Aliamphritea hakodatensis: one gene and its partner. Each later gene encodes a partner of the first gene's protein in a complex. Links are inferred from orthologs where the notes say so. Each region holds a gene or a part of one and is shown in the gene's direction. Other genes may lie near its edges.

Evidence for each region.
Region 2: the proteins of lpdA (region 1) and aceF are in contact, whole or in part, in a crystal structure (PDB 1EBD), measured with the Geobacillus stearothermophilus proteins. The link is inferred for Aliamphritea hakodatensis from one-to-one orthologs. Residues at the interface, in WP_049624544.1 of Geobacillus stearothermophilus: Pro340, Ser341, Asp344, Tyr345, Arg403, Asp406, Val408, Glu431, Ala432, Gly433, Asp438; in WP_033016211.1 of Geobacillus stearothermophilus: Ile130, Ala131, Met132, Pro133, Arg136, Arg140, Glu141, Asn155, Arg157.

Annotation. Positions count from the first base shown.
Region 1 is NZ_AP025281.1:3,029,563-3,036,591, reverse strand. Bases 2,272-5,138 are described here. They hold lpdA (dihydrolipoyl dehydrogenase), read left to right. Parts: upstream 2,272-2,917; coding sequence 2,918-4,360; downstream 4,361-5,138. Other genes in these bases: sucC (ADP-forming succinate--CoA ligase subunit beta), read left to right, coding at 4,555-5,138; odhB (2-oxoglutarate dehydrogenase complex dihydrolipoyllysine-residue succinyltransferase), read left to right, coding at 2,272-2,878. Outside these bases: PCI15_RS14015 (2-oxoglutarate dehydrogenase E1 component), read left to right, coding at 1-1,622; more of odhB, read left to right, coding at 1,670-2,271; more of sucC, read left to right, coding at 5,139-5,721; sucD (succinate--CoA ligase subunit alpha), read left to right, coding at 5,724-6,599; PCI15_RS13990 (nucleotidyltransferase family protein), read left to right, coding at 6,690-7,029. UniProt on the Escherichia coli protein: Lipoamide dehydrogenase is a component of the glycine cleavage system as well as of the alpha-ketoacid dehydrogenase complexes.
Region 2 is NZ_AP025281.1:1,394,895-1,402,021, forward strand. The notes cover bases 2,758-5,722. They hold aceF (dihydrolipoyllysine-residue acetyltransferase), read left to right. Parts: upstream 2,758-3,244; coding sequence 3,245-5,200; downstream 5,201-5,722. Other genes in these bases: aceE (pyruvate dehydrogenase (acetyl-transferring), homodimeric type), read left to right, coding at 2,758-3,210; PCI15_RS06360 (phosphohexomutase domain-containing protein), read right to left, coding at 5,285-5,722. Outside these bases: pyruvate dehydrogenase complex transcriptional repressor PdhR, read left to right, coding at 1-13; more of aceE, read left to right, coding at 553-2,757; more of PCI15_RS06360, read right to left, coding at 5,723-6,655; PCI15_RS06365 (VanZ family protein), read right to left, coding at 6,669-7,034; PCI15_RS06370 (nucleotide sugar dehydrogenase), read right to left, coding at 7,034-7,127.

The DNA of each region.
Region 1 (7,029 bases):
AGCAGGAAGACTCCCGTTCCACTGAGTACTGTACTGATATCGCCAAGATGGTACAGGCACCGATTTTCCACGTGAACGGTGATGATCCTGAAGCGGTACGCTTTGTAACCCAACTGGCTGTGGATTACCGTACCGAATTTAAGAAAGATGTGGTTATTGATCTGGTCTGTTACCGCCGTCGCGGTCACAACGAAGCGGATGAGCCGTCCGGCACCCAGCCGCTGATGTATCAGAAGATCAAGGCCCAGAAAACTACCCGTGAACTTTATGCTCAGCAGCTGATTGACGAGGGCGTCATCACGCAGGAGCAGAGTAAGCAAATGGAGAAGGATTACCGGAAGAATCTGGAAGACGGCAAGCACGTTACCCATTCTCTGGTGCTGGAACCGAATAAAGAACTGTTTGTGGACTGGACTCCGTATCTGGGTCACAAATGGTCATTTGACTGTGATACCAGCGTGGATATCAAAACCTTGCAGTCACTGGGTCAGCAGATCTGTGAAGTGCCTGAAGGTTTCTCTGTTCAGCGTCAGGTTCAGAAAATCTACGACGACCGTAAGAAAATGGCGGCCGGGGCAATGGCAGTTAACTGGGGCTGTGCGGAAATGCTTGCATACGCGTCAGTGCTGGCTGAAGGTCACGGTGTTCGTCTGACCGGTCAGGATGTGGGGCGCGGAACTTTCTCCCACCGTCACGCAGTGTTACACAGTCAGAAAGATGCGGCCGTTTACGAGCCGTTACAGAATATTGCACCGGATCAGCCACGGCTGACCCTGCATGATTCTTTCCTGTCGGAAGAGGCGGTTCTGGCGTTTGAGTATGGCTATGCCACGACGACGCCGAACGCGCTGGTTATCTGGGAAGCTCAGTTTGGTGATTTCGCCAACGGCGCTCAGGTAGTTATCGACCAGTTTATTACCAGTGGTGAGCATAAGTGGGCCCGTCTCTGCGGCCTGACCATGCTGTTGCCGCATGGCTTTGAAGGGCAGGGGCCTGAGCACTCATCAGCCCGTCTGGAGCGTTACCTGCAGTTGTGTGCTGAACACAACATTCAGGTATGTGTACCGACGACGCCGGCGCAGATTTTCCATCTGTTGCGCCGTCAGGTGGTGCGTCCGTTGCGTAAGCCTCTGGTGGTTATGTCGCCGAAGAGTCTGTTGCGTCATAAGCAGGCAGTTTCCAGTATTGAAGAGCTGGCAAACGGTAGCTTCCAGCCGGTTATCAGCGAGACTGATCAGCTTGATCCGGCGAAGGTTAAGCGCCTGGTGCTGTGCAGCGGCAAGGTTTACTACGACCTGTACAACCGCCGTGCGGAGCTGGAAAAAGACGATGTTGCGATTGTACGTATTGAACAGCTTTATCCGTTCCCTGAAAACCAGATGTATGAAGCGATCAAGGATTACACCAATCTTGAATCCGTTATCTGGTGTCAGGAAGAACCGATGAATCAGGGCGCCTGGTACTGCAGTCAGCACCACATGCGTCATGCGCTGGCGCGTCATAACAGCTCGATTCAACTGGGCGGCGTAGGCCGGCCACATGCAGCCGCACCTGCTGTAGGGTACATTTCAGTACACCTTGAACAGCAGGAAAAACTGGTTAATGAAGCAATCAATGGCTAACAGGCCTGACGAAAACGCCTGTTAGTAACACTGAGAAAGGAAAGAATATGTCTATCGAAATCAAAACGCCGACCTTCCCTGAATCCGTAGCCGACGGTACCGTGGCTACCTGGCACAAGCAGCCTGGTGAAGCTTGCTCCACCGATGAACTGATTGTTGATATTGAAACTGACAAAGTTGTGCTGGAAGTGGTAGCGCCGGCGGATGGCGTGCTTAAAGACATCATTAAAGGCGAAGGCGATACAGTACTGAGTGAAGAAGTGCTGGCGACTTTCGAAGCAGGTGCAGCAGCGGCTGCACCGGCAGCGGCGGCTGAGCCTGCTGCGGCGGCTCCTGCTGCAACTGATGCTGATAAGATCGGCCCGGCTGCCCGCAAGCTGATTGAAGAAAACGGTCTGGACGCTGCTCAGATTCCGGGTACCGGCAAAAATGGCGGTATCACTAAAGAAGATGTCGCGAACTTCATCAAGAACAAACCTGCGGCGCCTGCTCCGGCTGCCGCTGCGCCTGCGGTTGCATCAGCGGCTGCGCCGGGCACAGTGCCTGTCGGTGAGCGTGTTGAGAAGCGTGTTCCGATGACGCGTCTGCGTGCAACGATTGCTAAGCGTCTGGTTGAAGCTCAGCAAAATGCTGCCATGCTGACGACTTATAATGAAGTCAATATGAAGCCGATCATGGAGCTGCGTAAGCAGTACAAGGATCTGTTCGAGAAAACCCACAACGGTACCCGTCTTGGCTTCATGTCTTTCTTTGTTAAAGCTGCAACTGAAGCGCTGAAGCGTTTCCCTGCAGTGAATGCCTCAATCGATGGTAACGATATGGTTTACCACGGTTATCAGGATATCGGTGTAGCGGTATCGACCGAACGTGGTCTGATGGTACCGGTACTGCGTGATACAGATGCGATGAGCCTGGCAAATATTGAAGCCACTATCCGTGACTTCGGTCTGCGTGGCCGTGACGGTAAGCTGGGTATGGATGACATGCAGGGCGGTACGTTCACCATCACCAATGGTGGTGTGTTCGGTTCCCTGATGTCTACGCCAATTCTGAATCCGCCACAAACGGCTATCCTGGGCATGCATAAAATTCAGGAACGTCCAATGGCCGTCAATGGTCAGGTAGAAATTCTGCCAATGATGTATCTGGCCCTGTCATACGACCATCGTATGATTGATGGTAAGGAAGCTGTACAATTCCTGGTTACTATAAAGGATCTCTTAGAAGATCCAGCTCGGATGTTGCTAGACGTATAAACTCAGCCCCCTTACAGAAATTTTTAAAGGTAGGTAAAAATGTCAGATAAATTTGATGTCATCGTGATTGGTGCTGGCCCTGGTGGTTACGTAGCTGCGATTCGAGCCGCACAACTGGGACTGAAAACCGCGTGTGTAGAGAAGTGGGTCGATGGCAAAGGTGCACCTTTACTGGGTGGTACCTGTCTGAATGTTGGTTGTATCCCTTCCAAGGCTCTGCTGGAGTCTACTCACCAGTTTCATAATGCCCAGCACGCTGATGTTCACGGCATCCAGGTTGGTGGCGAAGTCACTATGGATGTTAAAGCGATGGTTGCCCGTAAGGACAAGATCGTTTCAAACCTGACCGGTGGTATTGCCGGTCTGTTCAAGGCGAATGGTGTGACGCTGCTGGCCGGTAAAGGCAAGCTGCTGGCAAACAAGCGTGTTGAAGTGACCGCTGCTGATGGTGTTGCAACTGTTTATGATGCAGAAAACGTAATCCTGGCTTCCGGGTCCGTGCCGGTTGAGATCCCGCCTGCGCCGCTGACTGAAGGCCTGATTCTGGACAACGAAGGTGCCCTGAACATCGACGAGACGCCTAAGCGTCTGGGTGTTATCGGTGCCGGTGTTATCGGTCTGGAAATGGGTTCCGTATGGGCGCGTCTGGGTACTGAAGTAACAGTACTTGAGGCGATGGACAGCTTCCTGGCGATGGCCGATAAGGACGTTGCCAAAGAAGGTCAGAAACTGCTCAAGAAGCAGAAGCTGGACATTAAACTGGGCGCACGTTGTACCGGTACTGAAATCATTGACGGTAAAGAAGTTAAGGTTAAGTACTCCGATGCGAACGGTGACCAGGAGCTGGTTGTTGATAAGCTGATCGTAGCGGTTGGCCGCCGTCCTCAGACTAACGGTCTGCTGGCAGATGATTCCGGCGTTAAGCTGGATGAGCGTGGTTTCATCTTTGTTGACGGTCAGTGCCGCACTGAAGCACCGGGCGTATACGCGATCGGTGACTCAGTACGTGGCCCTATGCTGGCGCACAAAGCATCTGAAGAAGGCATCATGGTTGCGGATATCATTGCCGGCCATCACGCACAGATGAACTACGATGTAATTCCAAGCATCATCTACACCCATCCTGAACTGGCCTGGGTCGGTAAGACCGAGCAGGAACTGAAGGCGGAAGGTGTTGACATTAAAGTAGGTAAATTCCCGTTTGCAGCGTCTGGTCGTGCCATGGCCGCGAACGATACCGACGGTTTTGTGAAGATGATTGCTGACGCTGAAACTGACCGCATCCTGGGCGTGCATATGGTCGGTGGTATTGCGTCTGAGCTGATTGCTCAGGCTGCAATTGCAATGGAATTCTCTTCAACTGCAGAAGACCTGCAACTGACTGTATTTGCTCACCCAACCGTGAGTGAGGCAGTGCATGAAGCGGCACTGGCTGTGGATGGTCACGCAATCCACATGGCAAACCGCCGCAAGCGTAAGTAATAAAAAGCCCCTGTACGCTGTGCAGGGGCTTTATAGTTTTAGATTTCGACCGGAGACCCCGGTTGATTATCGTTGTGTATACCCGGCATGCTGTTACTGCAGCAGCTGAGGTGTTTGCAACCTTTGGGCTGTATATCAGTGGCCTCTCCCCATTGAGTACAGAGACCTCAAAAGTAAAAACGACGGATTAGAGCATGAATCTTCATGAGTACCAGGGCAAACAACTGTTTGCCGAATATGGTCTGCCGGTATCCAAGGGATACGCTGTAGATACCCCGGAAGCGGCTGCTGAAGCAGCTGAAAAAATTGGTGGTAGCAAGTGGGTTGTTAAAACCCAAGTGCATGCCGGTGGCCGTGGTAAGGCTGGCGGTGTACAGCTGGTTGACTCTCCTGCAGAAGCGTCTGAATTTGCCGCTAAGTGGTTGGGTAAAAACCTGGTGACCTATCAGACTGACGCTAATGGTCAGCCTGTATCTAAAATTCTGGTAGAAGACTGCACCGATATCGCCAATGAGCTGTATCTGGGTGCGGTAGTTGACCGTTCTTCTCGTCGTATCGTTTTCATGGCATCTACTGAAGGTGGTGTGGAAATTGAGACAGTTGCGGAAGAAACACCAGAAAAAATCCTTAAAGCGACCATTGATCCGCTGACCGGTGCGCAGCCTTACCAGGGCCGTGAGCTGGCATTCAAGCTGGGTCTGGAAGGTGTGCAGATTAAGCAGTTTACTCAGATCTTCATGGGTCTGGCGAAAATGTTCCAGGAAAAAGACCTGGCGCTGCTGGAAATCAACCCGCTGGTTATCACTGAAGCCGGTGATCTGCACTGTCTGGACGCTAAAGTAGCGATCGACGGAAACGCGGTTTACCGTCACAAAGATCTGCAGGCAATGGAAGATCCGAGCCAGGAAGACGAGCGTGAAGCACGCGCTGCTGAGTGGGATCTGAACTACGTTGCACTGGATGGCAGCATCGGCTGCATGGTTAACGGCGCAGGCCTGGCAATGGGTACGATGGACATCGTTTCCCTGCACGATGGCTTCCCGGCTAACTTCCTGGACGTAGGTGGCGGCGCGACTAAAGAGCGTGTTACCGAAGCGTTCAAGATCATTCTGGAAGATTCAAAAGTTAAAGCGGTTCTGGTTAACATCTTCGGTGGTATCGTACGTTGCGACCTGATTGCTGAAGGTATCATCGGCGCGGTTAAAGAAGTCGGTGTAGAGGTGCCTGTTGTGGTACGTCTGGAAGGTAATAACGCAGAGCTGGGTTCTAAACTGCTGTCTGAATCCGGTCTGGATATCATTGCAGCGACCAGTCTGACAGACGCTGCTGAGCAAGCGGTAAAAGCAGCGGAGGGTAAATAATCATGGCGGTTTTAATTAACAAAGACACTAAGGTGATCTGTCAGGGTTTCACCGGTGGCCAGGGTACCTTCCACTCTGAACAGGCAATTGCCTACGGTACTAAAATGGTCGGCGGTGTTACGCCGGGCAAGGGCGGTACTGAGCATCTGGGTCTGCCAGTGTTTAACACTGTATCCGAAGCGGTTGCTGAAACCGGTGCTACTGCATCTGTTATCTACGTACCGGCGCCATTCTGTAAGGATTCTATCCTGGAAGCGGCGAATGCAGGTATCGAGCTGATCGTATGTATCACTGAGCACATCCCGGTTATGGATATGCTGGAGTGTAAAGTTAAGTGTGACGAGCTGGGCGTACGCCTGGTCGGCCCTAACTGTCCGGGTGTTATCACCCCGGGTGAATGTAAGATCGGTATCATGCCGGGTCACATTCACCTGCCGGGTAAGGTCGGTATCGTTTCCCGTTCAGGTACCCTGACCTATGAAGCGGTTAAACAGACAACTGATGCCGGTTTTGGTCAGTCTACCTGCGTAGGTATCGGTGGTGACCCGATTCCGGGTTCTAACTTCATCGACATTCTGGAAATGTTCCAGAACGATCCGCAGACTGAAGCCATCGTAATGATTGGTGAAATCGGCGGTTCTGCTGAAGAAGAAGCGGCTGCATACATCAAGGCAAACGTGACTAAGCCTGTTGTGTCTTACATTGCCGGTGTTACTGCACCTGCAGGTAAGCGTATGGGTCATGCCGGTGCAATCATCTCAGGCGGTAAAGGTACTGCTGATGAGAAGTTTGCAGCACTGGAAGCGGCTGGTGTTAAAACCGTTCGCTCTCTGGCACAGATCGCTGACGGTCTGCGCGAGGTAACCGGTTGGGAATAATTTCCTGACGGGTTTTCCGCTCTGAAAAAAAGGTAGCTTCGGCTGCCTTTTTTGCGTTTGGTATTTGAGGTGTTACCGGTTTTAGTATTTTTGGATTCTAATGTTCTTTTGTTGCTCGGGTCGTGCTTAAAAGATACTAGGGGAGTTGATTGTGATAACGGAATTTATCGAAAAAAAAACCTGGATGCTGTGCCTGATTATAAGAAAGAAATATTGGTGCTGATCAGTAACAATCAGGAGAGTATGGAGGCCTTAGCTGCGGTCAGGGAGTTGCAGTTGCCTGATGCATTAATCGCTGCAGGCTTTGTGCGTAATAAGATATGGGATTCTGTGTTTGCGACAGATACGCCGCTGGCCGATACGGATGTCATTTATTTTTGTCAGCATGATGTAAGCGAAGAACGTGACAAGCTGTTAGAACAGCGTCTTG
Region 2 (7,127 bases), 1.6 Mb from region 1 along the record:
GACCCCGCGCTGATCTGAAACCTCTGAACTTCAAGGTAATTCCCTGATTTGGTGACTTGTCTCAATTGGCACAAGTGACGTTTCTAACTTAAAGCGGGCCTTTTCCGGTGGGCTGTGTACGGTTCATTGCCTGAGCCCCCATCACCTGTAAATATCCTGTCATATACGTTCTGTATAAAAACTACACAGCTTGTTGCCAAGGTAGATTTTTGTAGTCTGACTAGACTTGAAAAGTCATTTTTTGTAGTATTACTACAAAATTTTTACCAACAAACCTTTATACCTCAGTGTGAAAAGTGGATTAAATGCGTCATGCTTAGGTCTGATTGGGTCATTAGTCGTTGTTTTTGCGATGATTCAGGCTGATCGTTACTCTGATTTGTTCTTTTGTAGTTGTTGGTGCCGGTGACCGGATGTCGCCTGTACCGCACCTGACCGTGCGTCGGTAAGCAAATTTTCAGAGCATTCTGGTTTGTTGGTGGTCAACAGCGCTTTATTCGGAAGCTGCCTGCTAATAAAAGATAGAAGTAAGAAAAAGTGGAGAAAGGAAACGTGCAAGACATAATCGATGATATTGATCCAATCGAAACGAATGAATGGCTGGATGCGCTCGAGTCTGTTGCAAAACACGAAGGTGATGAGCGCGCGCGTTATATCCTGAGTAAGCTTGGCGAAAGAGCCTCGGACATGGGGATCGAGTCGGCAAATACGTTAACAACGTCTTATGTAAATACGATTGCCCCTAAAGATGAAGCCCGGATGCCGGGTGATCTGTTTATGGAGCGCCGGATCCGTTCTTTTATCCGCTGGAACGCGATGGCAATGGTCATGCGTGCCAACGACAACGATGAAGGTCTTGGTGGCCACATCTCCAGTTTTTCTTCTTCCGCAACGCTTTATGATATCGGCTTTAACTATTTCTTCCGCGGCTCAGAAGGTGAGCAGGAAGGCGATCTGGTCTTTTTCCAGGGCCATATTGCGCCGGGTATCTACTCCCGTGCTTACCTTGAAGGCCGTCTGACAGAAGAGCAGATGGATAACTACCGCCGCGAAGTGGACGGTGTGGGCCTGTCTTCTTATCCACACCCGTGGCTGATGCCTGACTTCTGGCAGTTCCCGACGGTATCGATGGGTCTTGGCCCGATTCAGGCGATTTATCAGGCACACGTGATGCGTTACCTGTCTGCCCGCAGCCTGATTAACCGTGGTGACCGTAAGGTATGGGCATTCCTGGGTGACGGTGAGTGTGATGAGCCGGAATCTCTGGGGGCAATCGCACTGGCCGGCCGTGAACAGCTGGAAAACCTGGTGTTTGTGGTTAACTGTAACCTGCAGCGTCTGGACGGTCCGGTACGGGGTAACGGTAAGATTGTTCAGGAACTGGAAGGTGTATTCCGCGGTGCTGGGTGGAACGTGATTAAGTGCCTGTGGGGCCGTCACTGGGATCCGCTGTTTGAAAATGATACTTCCGGTTTGCTGAAAAAACGGATGGATGAAGTCTGCGACGGTGAACTGCAGAACTATAAGGCTAACGGTGGTGCGTATACCCGTGAGCATTTCTTCGGTAAGTATCCTGAGCTGCTTGAACTGGTTAAGGATATGTCTGATCAGGACATCATGAATCTGAACCGCGGTGGCCACGATCCGTATAAAGTATTCGCCGCTTACCAGCAGGCGATGAACCATAAAGGTCAGCCGACCGTTATTCTGGCGCAGACTGTAAAAGGATACGGTACCGGTAAATCCGGTCAGGCGAAAAACGATACTCACTCCATGAAGAAAGTGGCCATGGATGACCTGATGGACTTCCGTGACAACCACAATATTCCGCTGACGGATGAGCAGCTGAAAGATGTACCTTATTACCGGCCGTCGAAAGAGTCGCCGGAAATGAAGTATATGATGGACCGCCGTAATAAGCTGGGCGGTGTTTACCCGTCCCGCCGGGCAGATTTTGATGCGTTGGAAATTCCGCCTCTGGATACCTTCTCTTCCCAGCTGAAAGAAAGTGGGAAGCGTGAGATGTCCACTCAGATGACCCTGAACCGGGTGCTGAGCACGTTGGTGAAAGACAAGGCTATCGGCGAGCGTATCGTACCGATCGTGCCGGACGAAGCCCGTACCTTCGGTATGGAAGGTATGTTCCGTCAGTTAGGCATTTATACATCAGAAGGCCAGCGTTATGTGCCTCACGATGCTGATCAGATCATGTTCTATAAAGAATCCAAGACCGGTCAGATTCTGGAAGAAGGTATCAACGAAGCCGGTGCAATGAGTGCATGGATGGCGTGTGCAACGTCATACAGCAATAATAACTGCACCATGATCCCGTTCTACATTTACTACTCGATGTTTGGTTTCCAGCGCATCATGGATCTGGCCTGGGCGGCTGGTGATATGCAGGCCCGCGGTTTCCTGATCGGTGCCACGTCTGGCCGTACAACGCTGAACGGTGAAGGTCTGCAGCATCAGGACGGCCACTCCCACCTGATGGCGCAAATGATTCCGAACTGTGTCTCGTATGACCCGACATTCGGTTACGAGCTGACCGTCATTGTTCAGGACGGCCTTAAGCGCATGTTCCAGGACAAAGAGAACAAGTTCTACTACATCACTACGATGAACGAAAACTATGCCCACCCGGCTATGCCGATTGGTGCTGAAGAAGGCATCGTTAAGGGGATGTATCTGCTGCAGGAAGGCAAGCAGGCAGAGAAGAAAGTACAGCTGATGGGCTGCGGCACGATTCTGCGTGAAGTGATTGCAGCGGCGGACATCCTGCGTGATGAGTTTGGCATTGAAGCGGATATCTGGAGCACCACGTCTATCAACGAGGTGCGTCGCGATGCGCAGGCGGTTGCCCGCTGGAACATGCTGCACCCGGCACAGGAACAGCGTACCAGCTACCTGCAAGAGTGTCTGGCGGACCGTCAGGGCCCTGTGATTGCAGCGACCGATTACATGCGTATGTACCCTGAACAGCTGCGTGAATATATGCCGGGTACTTACCGGGTACTGGGAACTGACGGTTATGGCCGTTCAGATACCCGCAATAAGCTGCGTGAATTCTTTGAAGTAAACCGTCACTACGTGACAATTGCTGCCCTGACAGCACTGGCCGACGATGGTCTGATTGAGCGTTCTGTAATTGCCAGTGCGATGCAGAAGTTTGGCATTAACCCAGAAAAACCAGCCCCTTGGACTGTGTAACCCTGGCCAGACGGAAGCAAAAGAGGAAATGACTGTGAGTACTGTGAATATTACGGTTCCTGATTTAAGTGGTGCGGCTGACGTTGATGTAGTCGAAGTGTTTATTAAAGTCGGCGACAAGGTTGAAGAAGGGGATTCACTGATTGCCCTGGAGACCGATAAAGCTTCAATGGAAGTACCTGCGATGCAATCCGGTGTGGTTGTCTCGGTAGCTGTCAGCGAAGGCGATACCATCAACGAAGGCGACGCATTGTGTGTATTTGAAACGGCGGCAGCGGATGCGCCTGCAGAAGACGTTCCGGTTGTTGCTGAGCCTGTAGCAGAAGCGGCACCGGTGGCAACTGCACCGGCAGTGGCGCCTGCTGCGGCGAGCGAAACCGTTCAGGTTGCTGTACCTGATCTGAGCGGTGCCAGCGATGTAGATGTCGTTGAAGTATTTGTAAAAGCGGGCGACAGTGTATCGGAAGGTGATTCTCTGATCGCGTTGGAAACCGATAAAGCCTCGCTTGAAGTACCAGCTCCGCACAGCGGAACAATTGTCAGCATGGCGATCAGTGAAGGCGGCACTGTAAACGAAGGTGACGCACTGTGTGAAATGCAGATTGCAGGCAGTGCGCCTGTTGCTGAGCCGGTAGCCGAAGCACCGGTTTCTGAAGCCCCTGCTGCTCCGGCGCCTGCTGCTGAAATAGCCCCTGTAGTTGCCGGTGGTGTGGAAGATGTGCTGATTCCGGATCTGAGCGGTGCCACTGATGTGGATGTGGTGGAAGTGCTGGTTAAAGATGGCGACACCGTTGCGGAAGGTGATTCCCTGATCGCGCTGGAAACCGATAAGGCGTCCATGGAAGTACCGGCACCTAAGGCGGGTACTGTTAAATCCATGAAGATTAAAGAGGGTGACCAGGTGAATGCCGGTGACCTGCTGATGAGCCTTGAAGTGGCTGCAAGTGCTGCTCCTGTGGCAGCGGCTGCGCCAGCACCGGCTCCGGCGGCAGCTGCACCGGCTGCTTCAAAGCCTGCCGCGCCCGCTGCACAGCCAGCTCAGACCGTTGATAAAACTGAGCTGGAACAGAAGAATAAATCTGTTCATGCCGGCCCTGCGGTCCGTGCCATTGCCCGTGAATTCGGTGTTGATCTGGCGCTGGTTGCCGGTACCGGTTCGCGTAACCGTATCCTTAAGGAAGATGTTCAGGCCTATGTGAAAGCGTCTCTGAAGAAGCTGAAAGAGCAGCCTGCAGCGGCGGTAAGCGGTGGTTCCGGCATTCCGGCTATTCCGGAAATTGATTTCAGCCAGTTTGGTGAAGTCGAGCTGGAAAAACTGAGCAAAATCAAAAAAGTTACCCGCGATAACATGTCGCGTTGCTGGTTGAATATTCCGCATGTGACTCAGTTCGATAAGGCGGATATTACTGACCTGGAAGCGTTCCGTGCCGGTATGAAGGAAGAAGCTGCCCGTGAAGGGGTTAAGCTGACGCCGCTGCCGTTCATGATTAAAGCGATTGCTATGGCGCTGAAAGCGCATCCTAAGTTTAATGCTTCTCTGCATGCTGATGGCGAACATATTGTGTATAAAAAGTATGTGAACATTGGTATGGCGGTGGATACTCCGAATGGCCTGATGGTACCGGTTATCAAAGATGCGGATAAGAAGAGCATCTATGAGCTGTCCCGGGAAGCGGTTGAGCTGGCCGGTAAAGCGAAAGACCGTAAGCTGAAGCCGAATGAGATGCAGGGTGCATGCTTCACGATCTCCAGCCTGGGCGGTATTGGCGGCACCGGCTTTACGCCGATTGTGAATGCCCCTGAGGTGGCGATTCTGGGTGTGTCGAAGGCAGATATCGAGCCGCGCTGGAACGGTAAGGAATTTGAGCCACGTAAGATGTTGCCTTTGTGTCTGTCTTATGACCATCGGGCAATCAACGGCGGTGATGCAGGACGTTTCCTGACGTACCTGAATGCACTGCTAAGTGATGTACGTCGTATGGCGATGTAATCCGGTATTGTTTGGACAAACAATTGTCCGGGTAATAAAAAAGGCGCTGTTTAGCGCCTTTTTTGTATCTGCAGGAGAGTTGGTTTAACGGCGTAACAGGCTGAGCAGTTCAGCTGTTTTATCTTCCATCAGTGTCACATCCCCACGGGTTTCAACGTTAAGGCGCACCACCGGTTCAGTATTAGAGCTGCGCAGATTAAAGCGCCACTGGCCCATATCCAGGCTGATGCCGTCGGTGTGGTCAATGCTGACTGCGTCGTTCTGGTAGTGTTCAAGCACCCGCTGTATCGCGCTGGCCGGGTCTGCCAGTTTACTGTTGATCTCACCCGGCGACGGGTATTTGGCAATCCGGTCATCCACCAGTGCGGAAAGCGGTTGCTGTTTGTCGCTGATCAGTTCAGCAACCAGTAGCCAGGGTATCATTCCGCTGTCGCAGTAGAAGAAATCCCGGAAATAATGATGGGCACTCATTTCACCGCCGTATACGGCATCTTCTTCGCGCATGCGTTCCTTGATGAAGGCGTGCCCTGTTTTGCTCTGAATTGCCCGGCCACCACTGGCTTCAGCGATATCCAGTGTGTTCCAGATTAAGCGGGGGTCGTGGATGACTGCTTCGTCCGGGTGTTTGTTCAGGAAGGCTTCTGCCAGCAGGCCGACGATATAATATCCCTCGATAAAGCGGCCTTTTTCATCAAACAGGAAGCAGCGGTCAAAGTCGCCGTCCCACGCAATCCCCATGTCTGCCTTGTGCTCCAGGACGGCGGCAATGGTGTCGGCTCTGTTTTCCGGCAAAATGGGGTTGGGAATGCCATTAGGAAAGGTGCCGTCAGGCTGGTGGTGCAGCTTGATAAATTCTACCGGCACCTGCAGTTGTTTAAATGTGCGTTCCAGGGCATCAATGGCGGGACCGGCAACACCGTTACCGGCATTGACCACCAGGCGCAACGGTTTCAGTTTACTCAGGTCTGTATAGGTTTGCAGATGTTCAACGTAGGCGCCGCGGGTGTCGACCAGCTGATATCCGCCCCGGGCGGTGGGTTCCGGTTTGGGAAAGGTGTTTTCCCGGGTCAGGCGCTCAATGTCATTCAGGCCGGTGTCACCGCTGATGGGTTTGGAGCCTTTGCGTACCAGCTTCATGCCGTTGTAGTCTTCCGGGTTGTGGCTGGCGGTAACGACAATGCCGCCATCAGTGCCCAGATAAGCAGTTGCAAAGTAAATCTCTTCCGTGCCGCACAGGCCTATATCCAGTACATTCACACCTGAGTCCCGCAGGCCGTTGCTCAGGGCTTCTTTCAGTTCGCTGGTGGAAAGGCGCATATCGCCCCCCACAACAACAGTTTCAGGCTTCAGGAACTGTGCGTAAGCACGGCCTATCCGATAGGCAATATCGGTGTCCAGCTGGGTGCCGAGCTGGCCGCGAATATCATAAGCTTTGAAGCAGGCTAAAGGCGTCATATGGTATCCATAATCATTGGTGTTTTTTAGCGTTTGAAGAGTTGTGCATGCGGATAATGATTCCGGCGATCAGTATACCGGACAGGTTAGCAAACATATCCTGGAGTGAGAAATACCGGGCGGGCAGAAAACTTGCCTGGGCGTATTCAGAGCCGATCGCCAGTAAAATCAGTACCGCCGTAAACGCTTTAGTCAGGTTGGCAGGCAGCGCGTAATATCCGGAGAGGGCGACCAGCAGAAAGCCGGCAACGTGGCCGACCTTATCTGAATGCGGGAACAGTTCCTGAGGCGGTGTACTGCGGAACAGGCCTGCCAGAATGGCTGCGACGCTCAGGACAAAGACCAGTTGAGCAATGCTTCGGAGGTGTCTGGGCTGCATTAACGGCCGATGCCTGTGTAAGTGAATCCCTGATTCTGAAGCATTTCTTTATCGAAGATATTCCGGCCATCAATGATCAGCGGGGTGCGCATT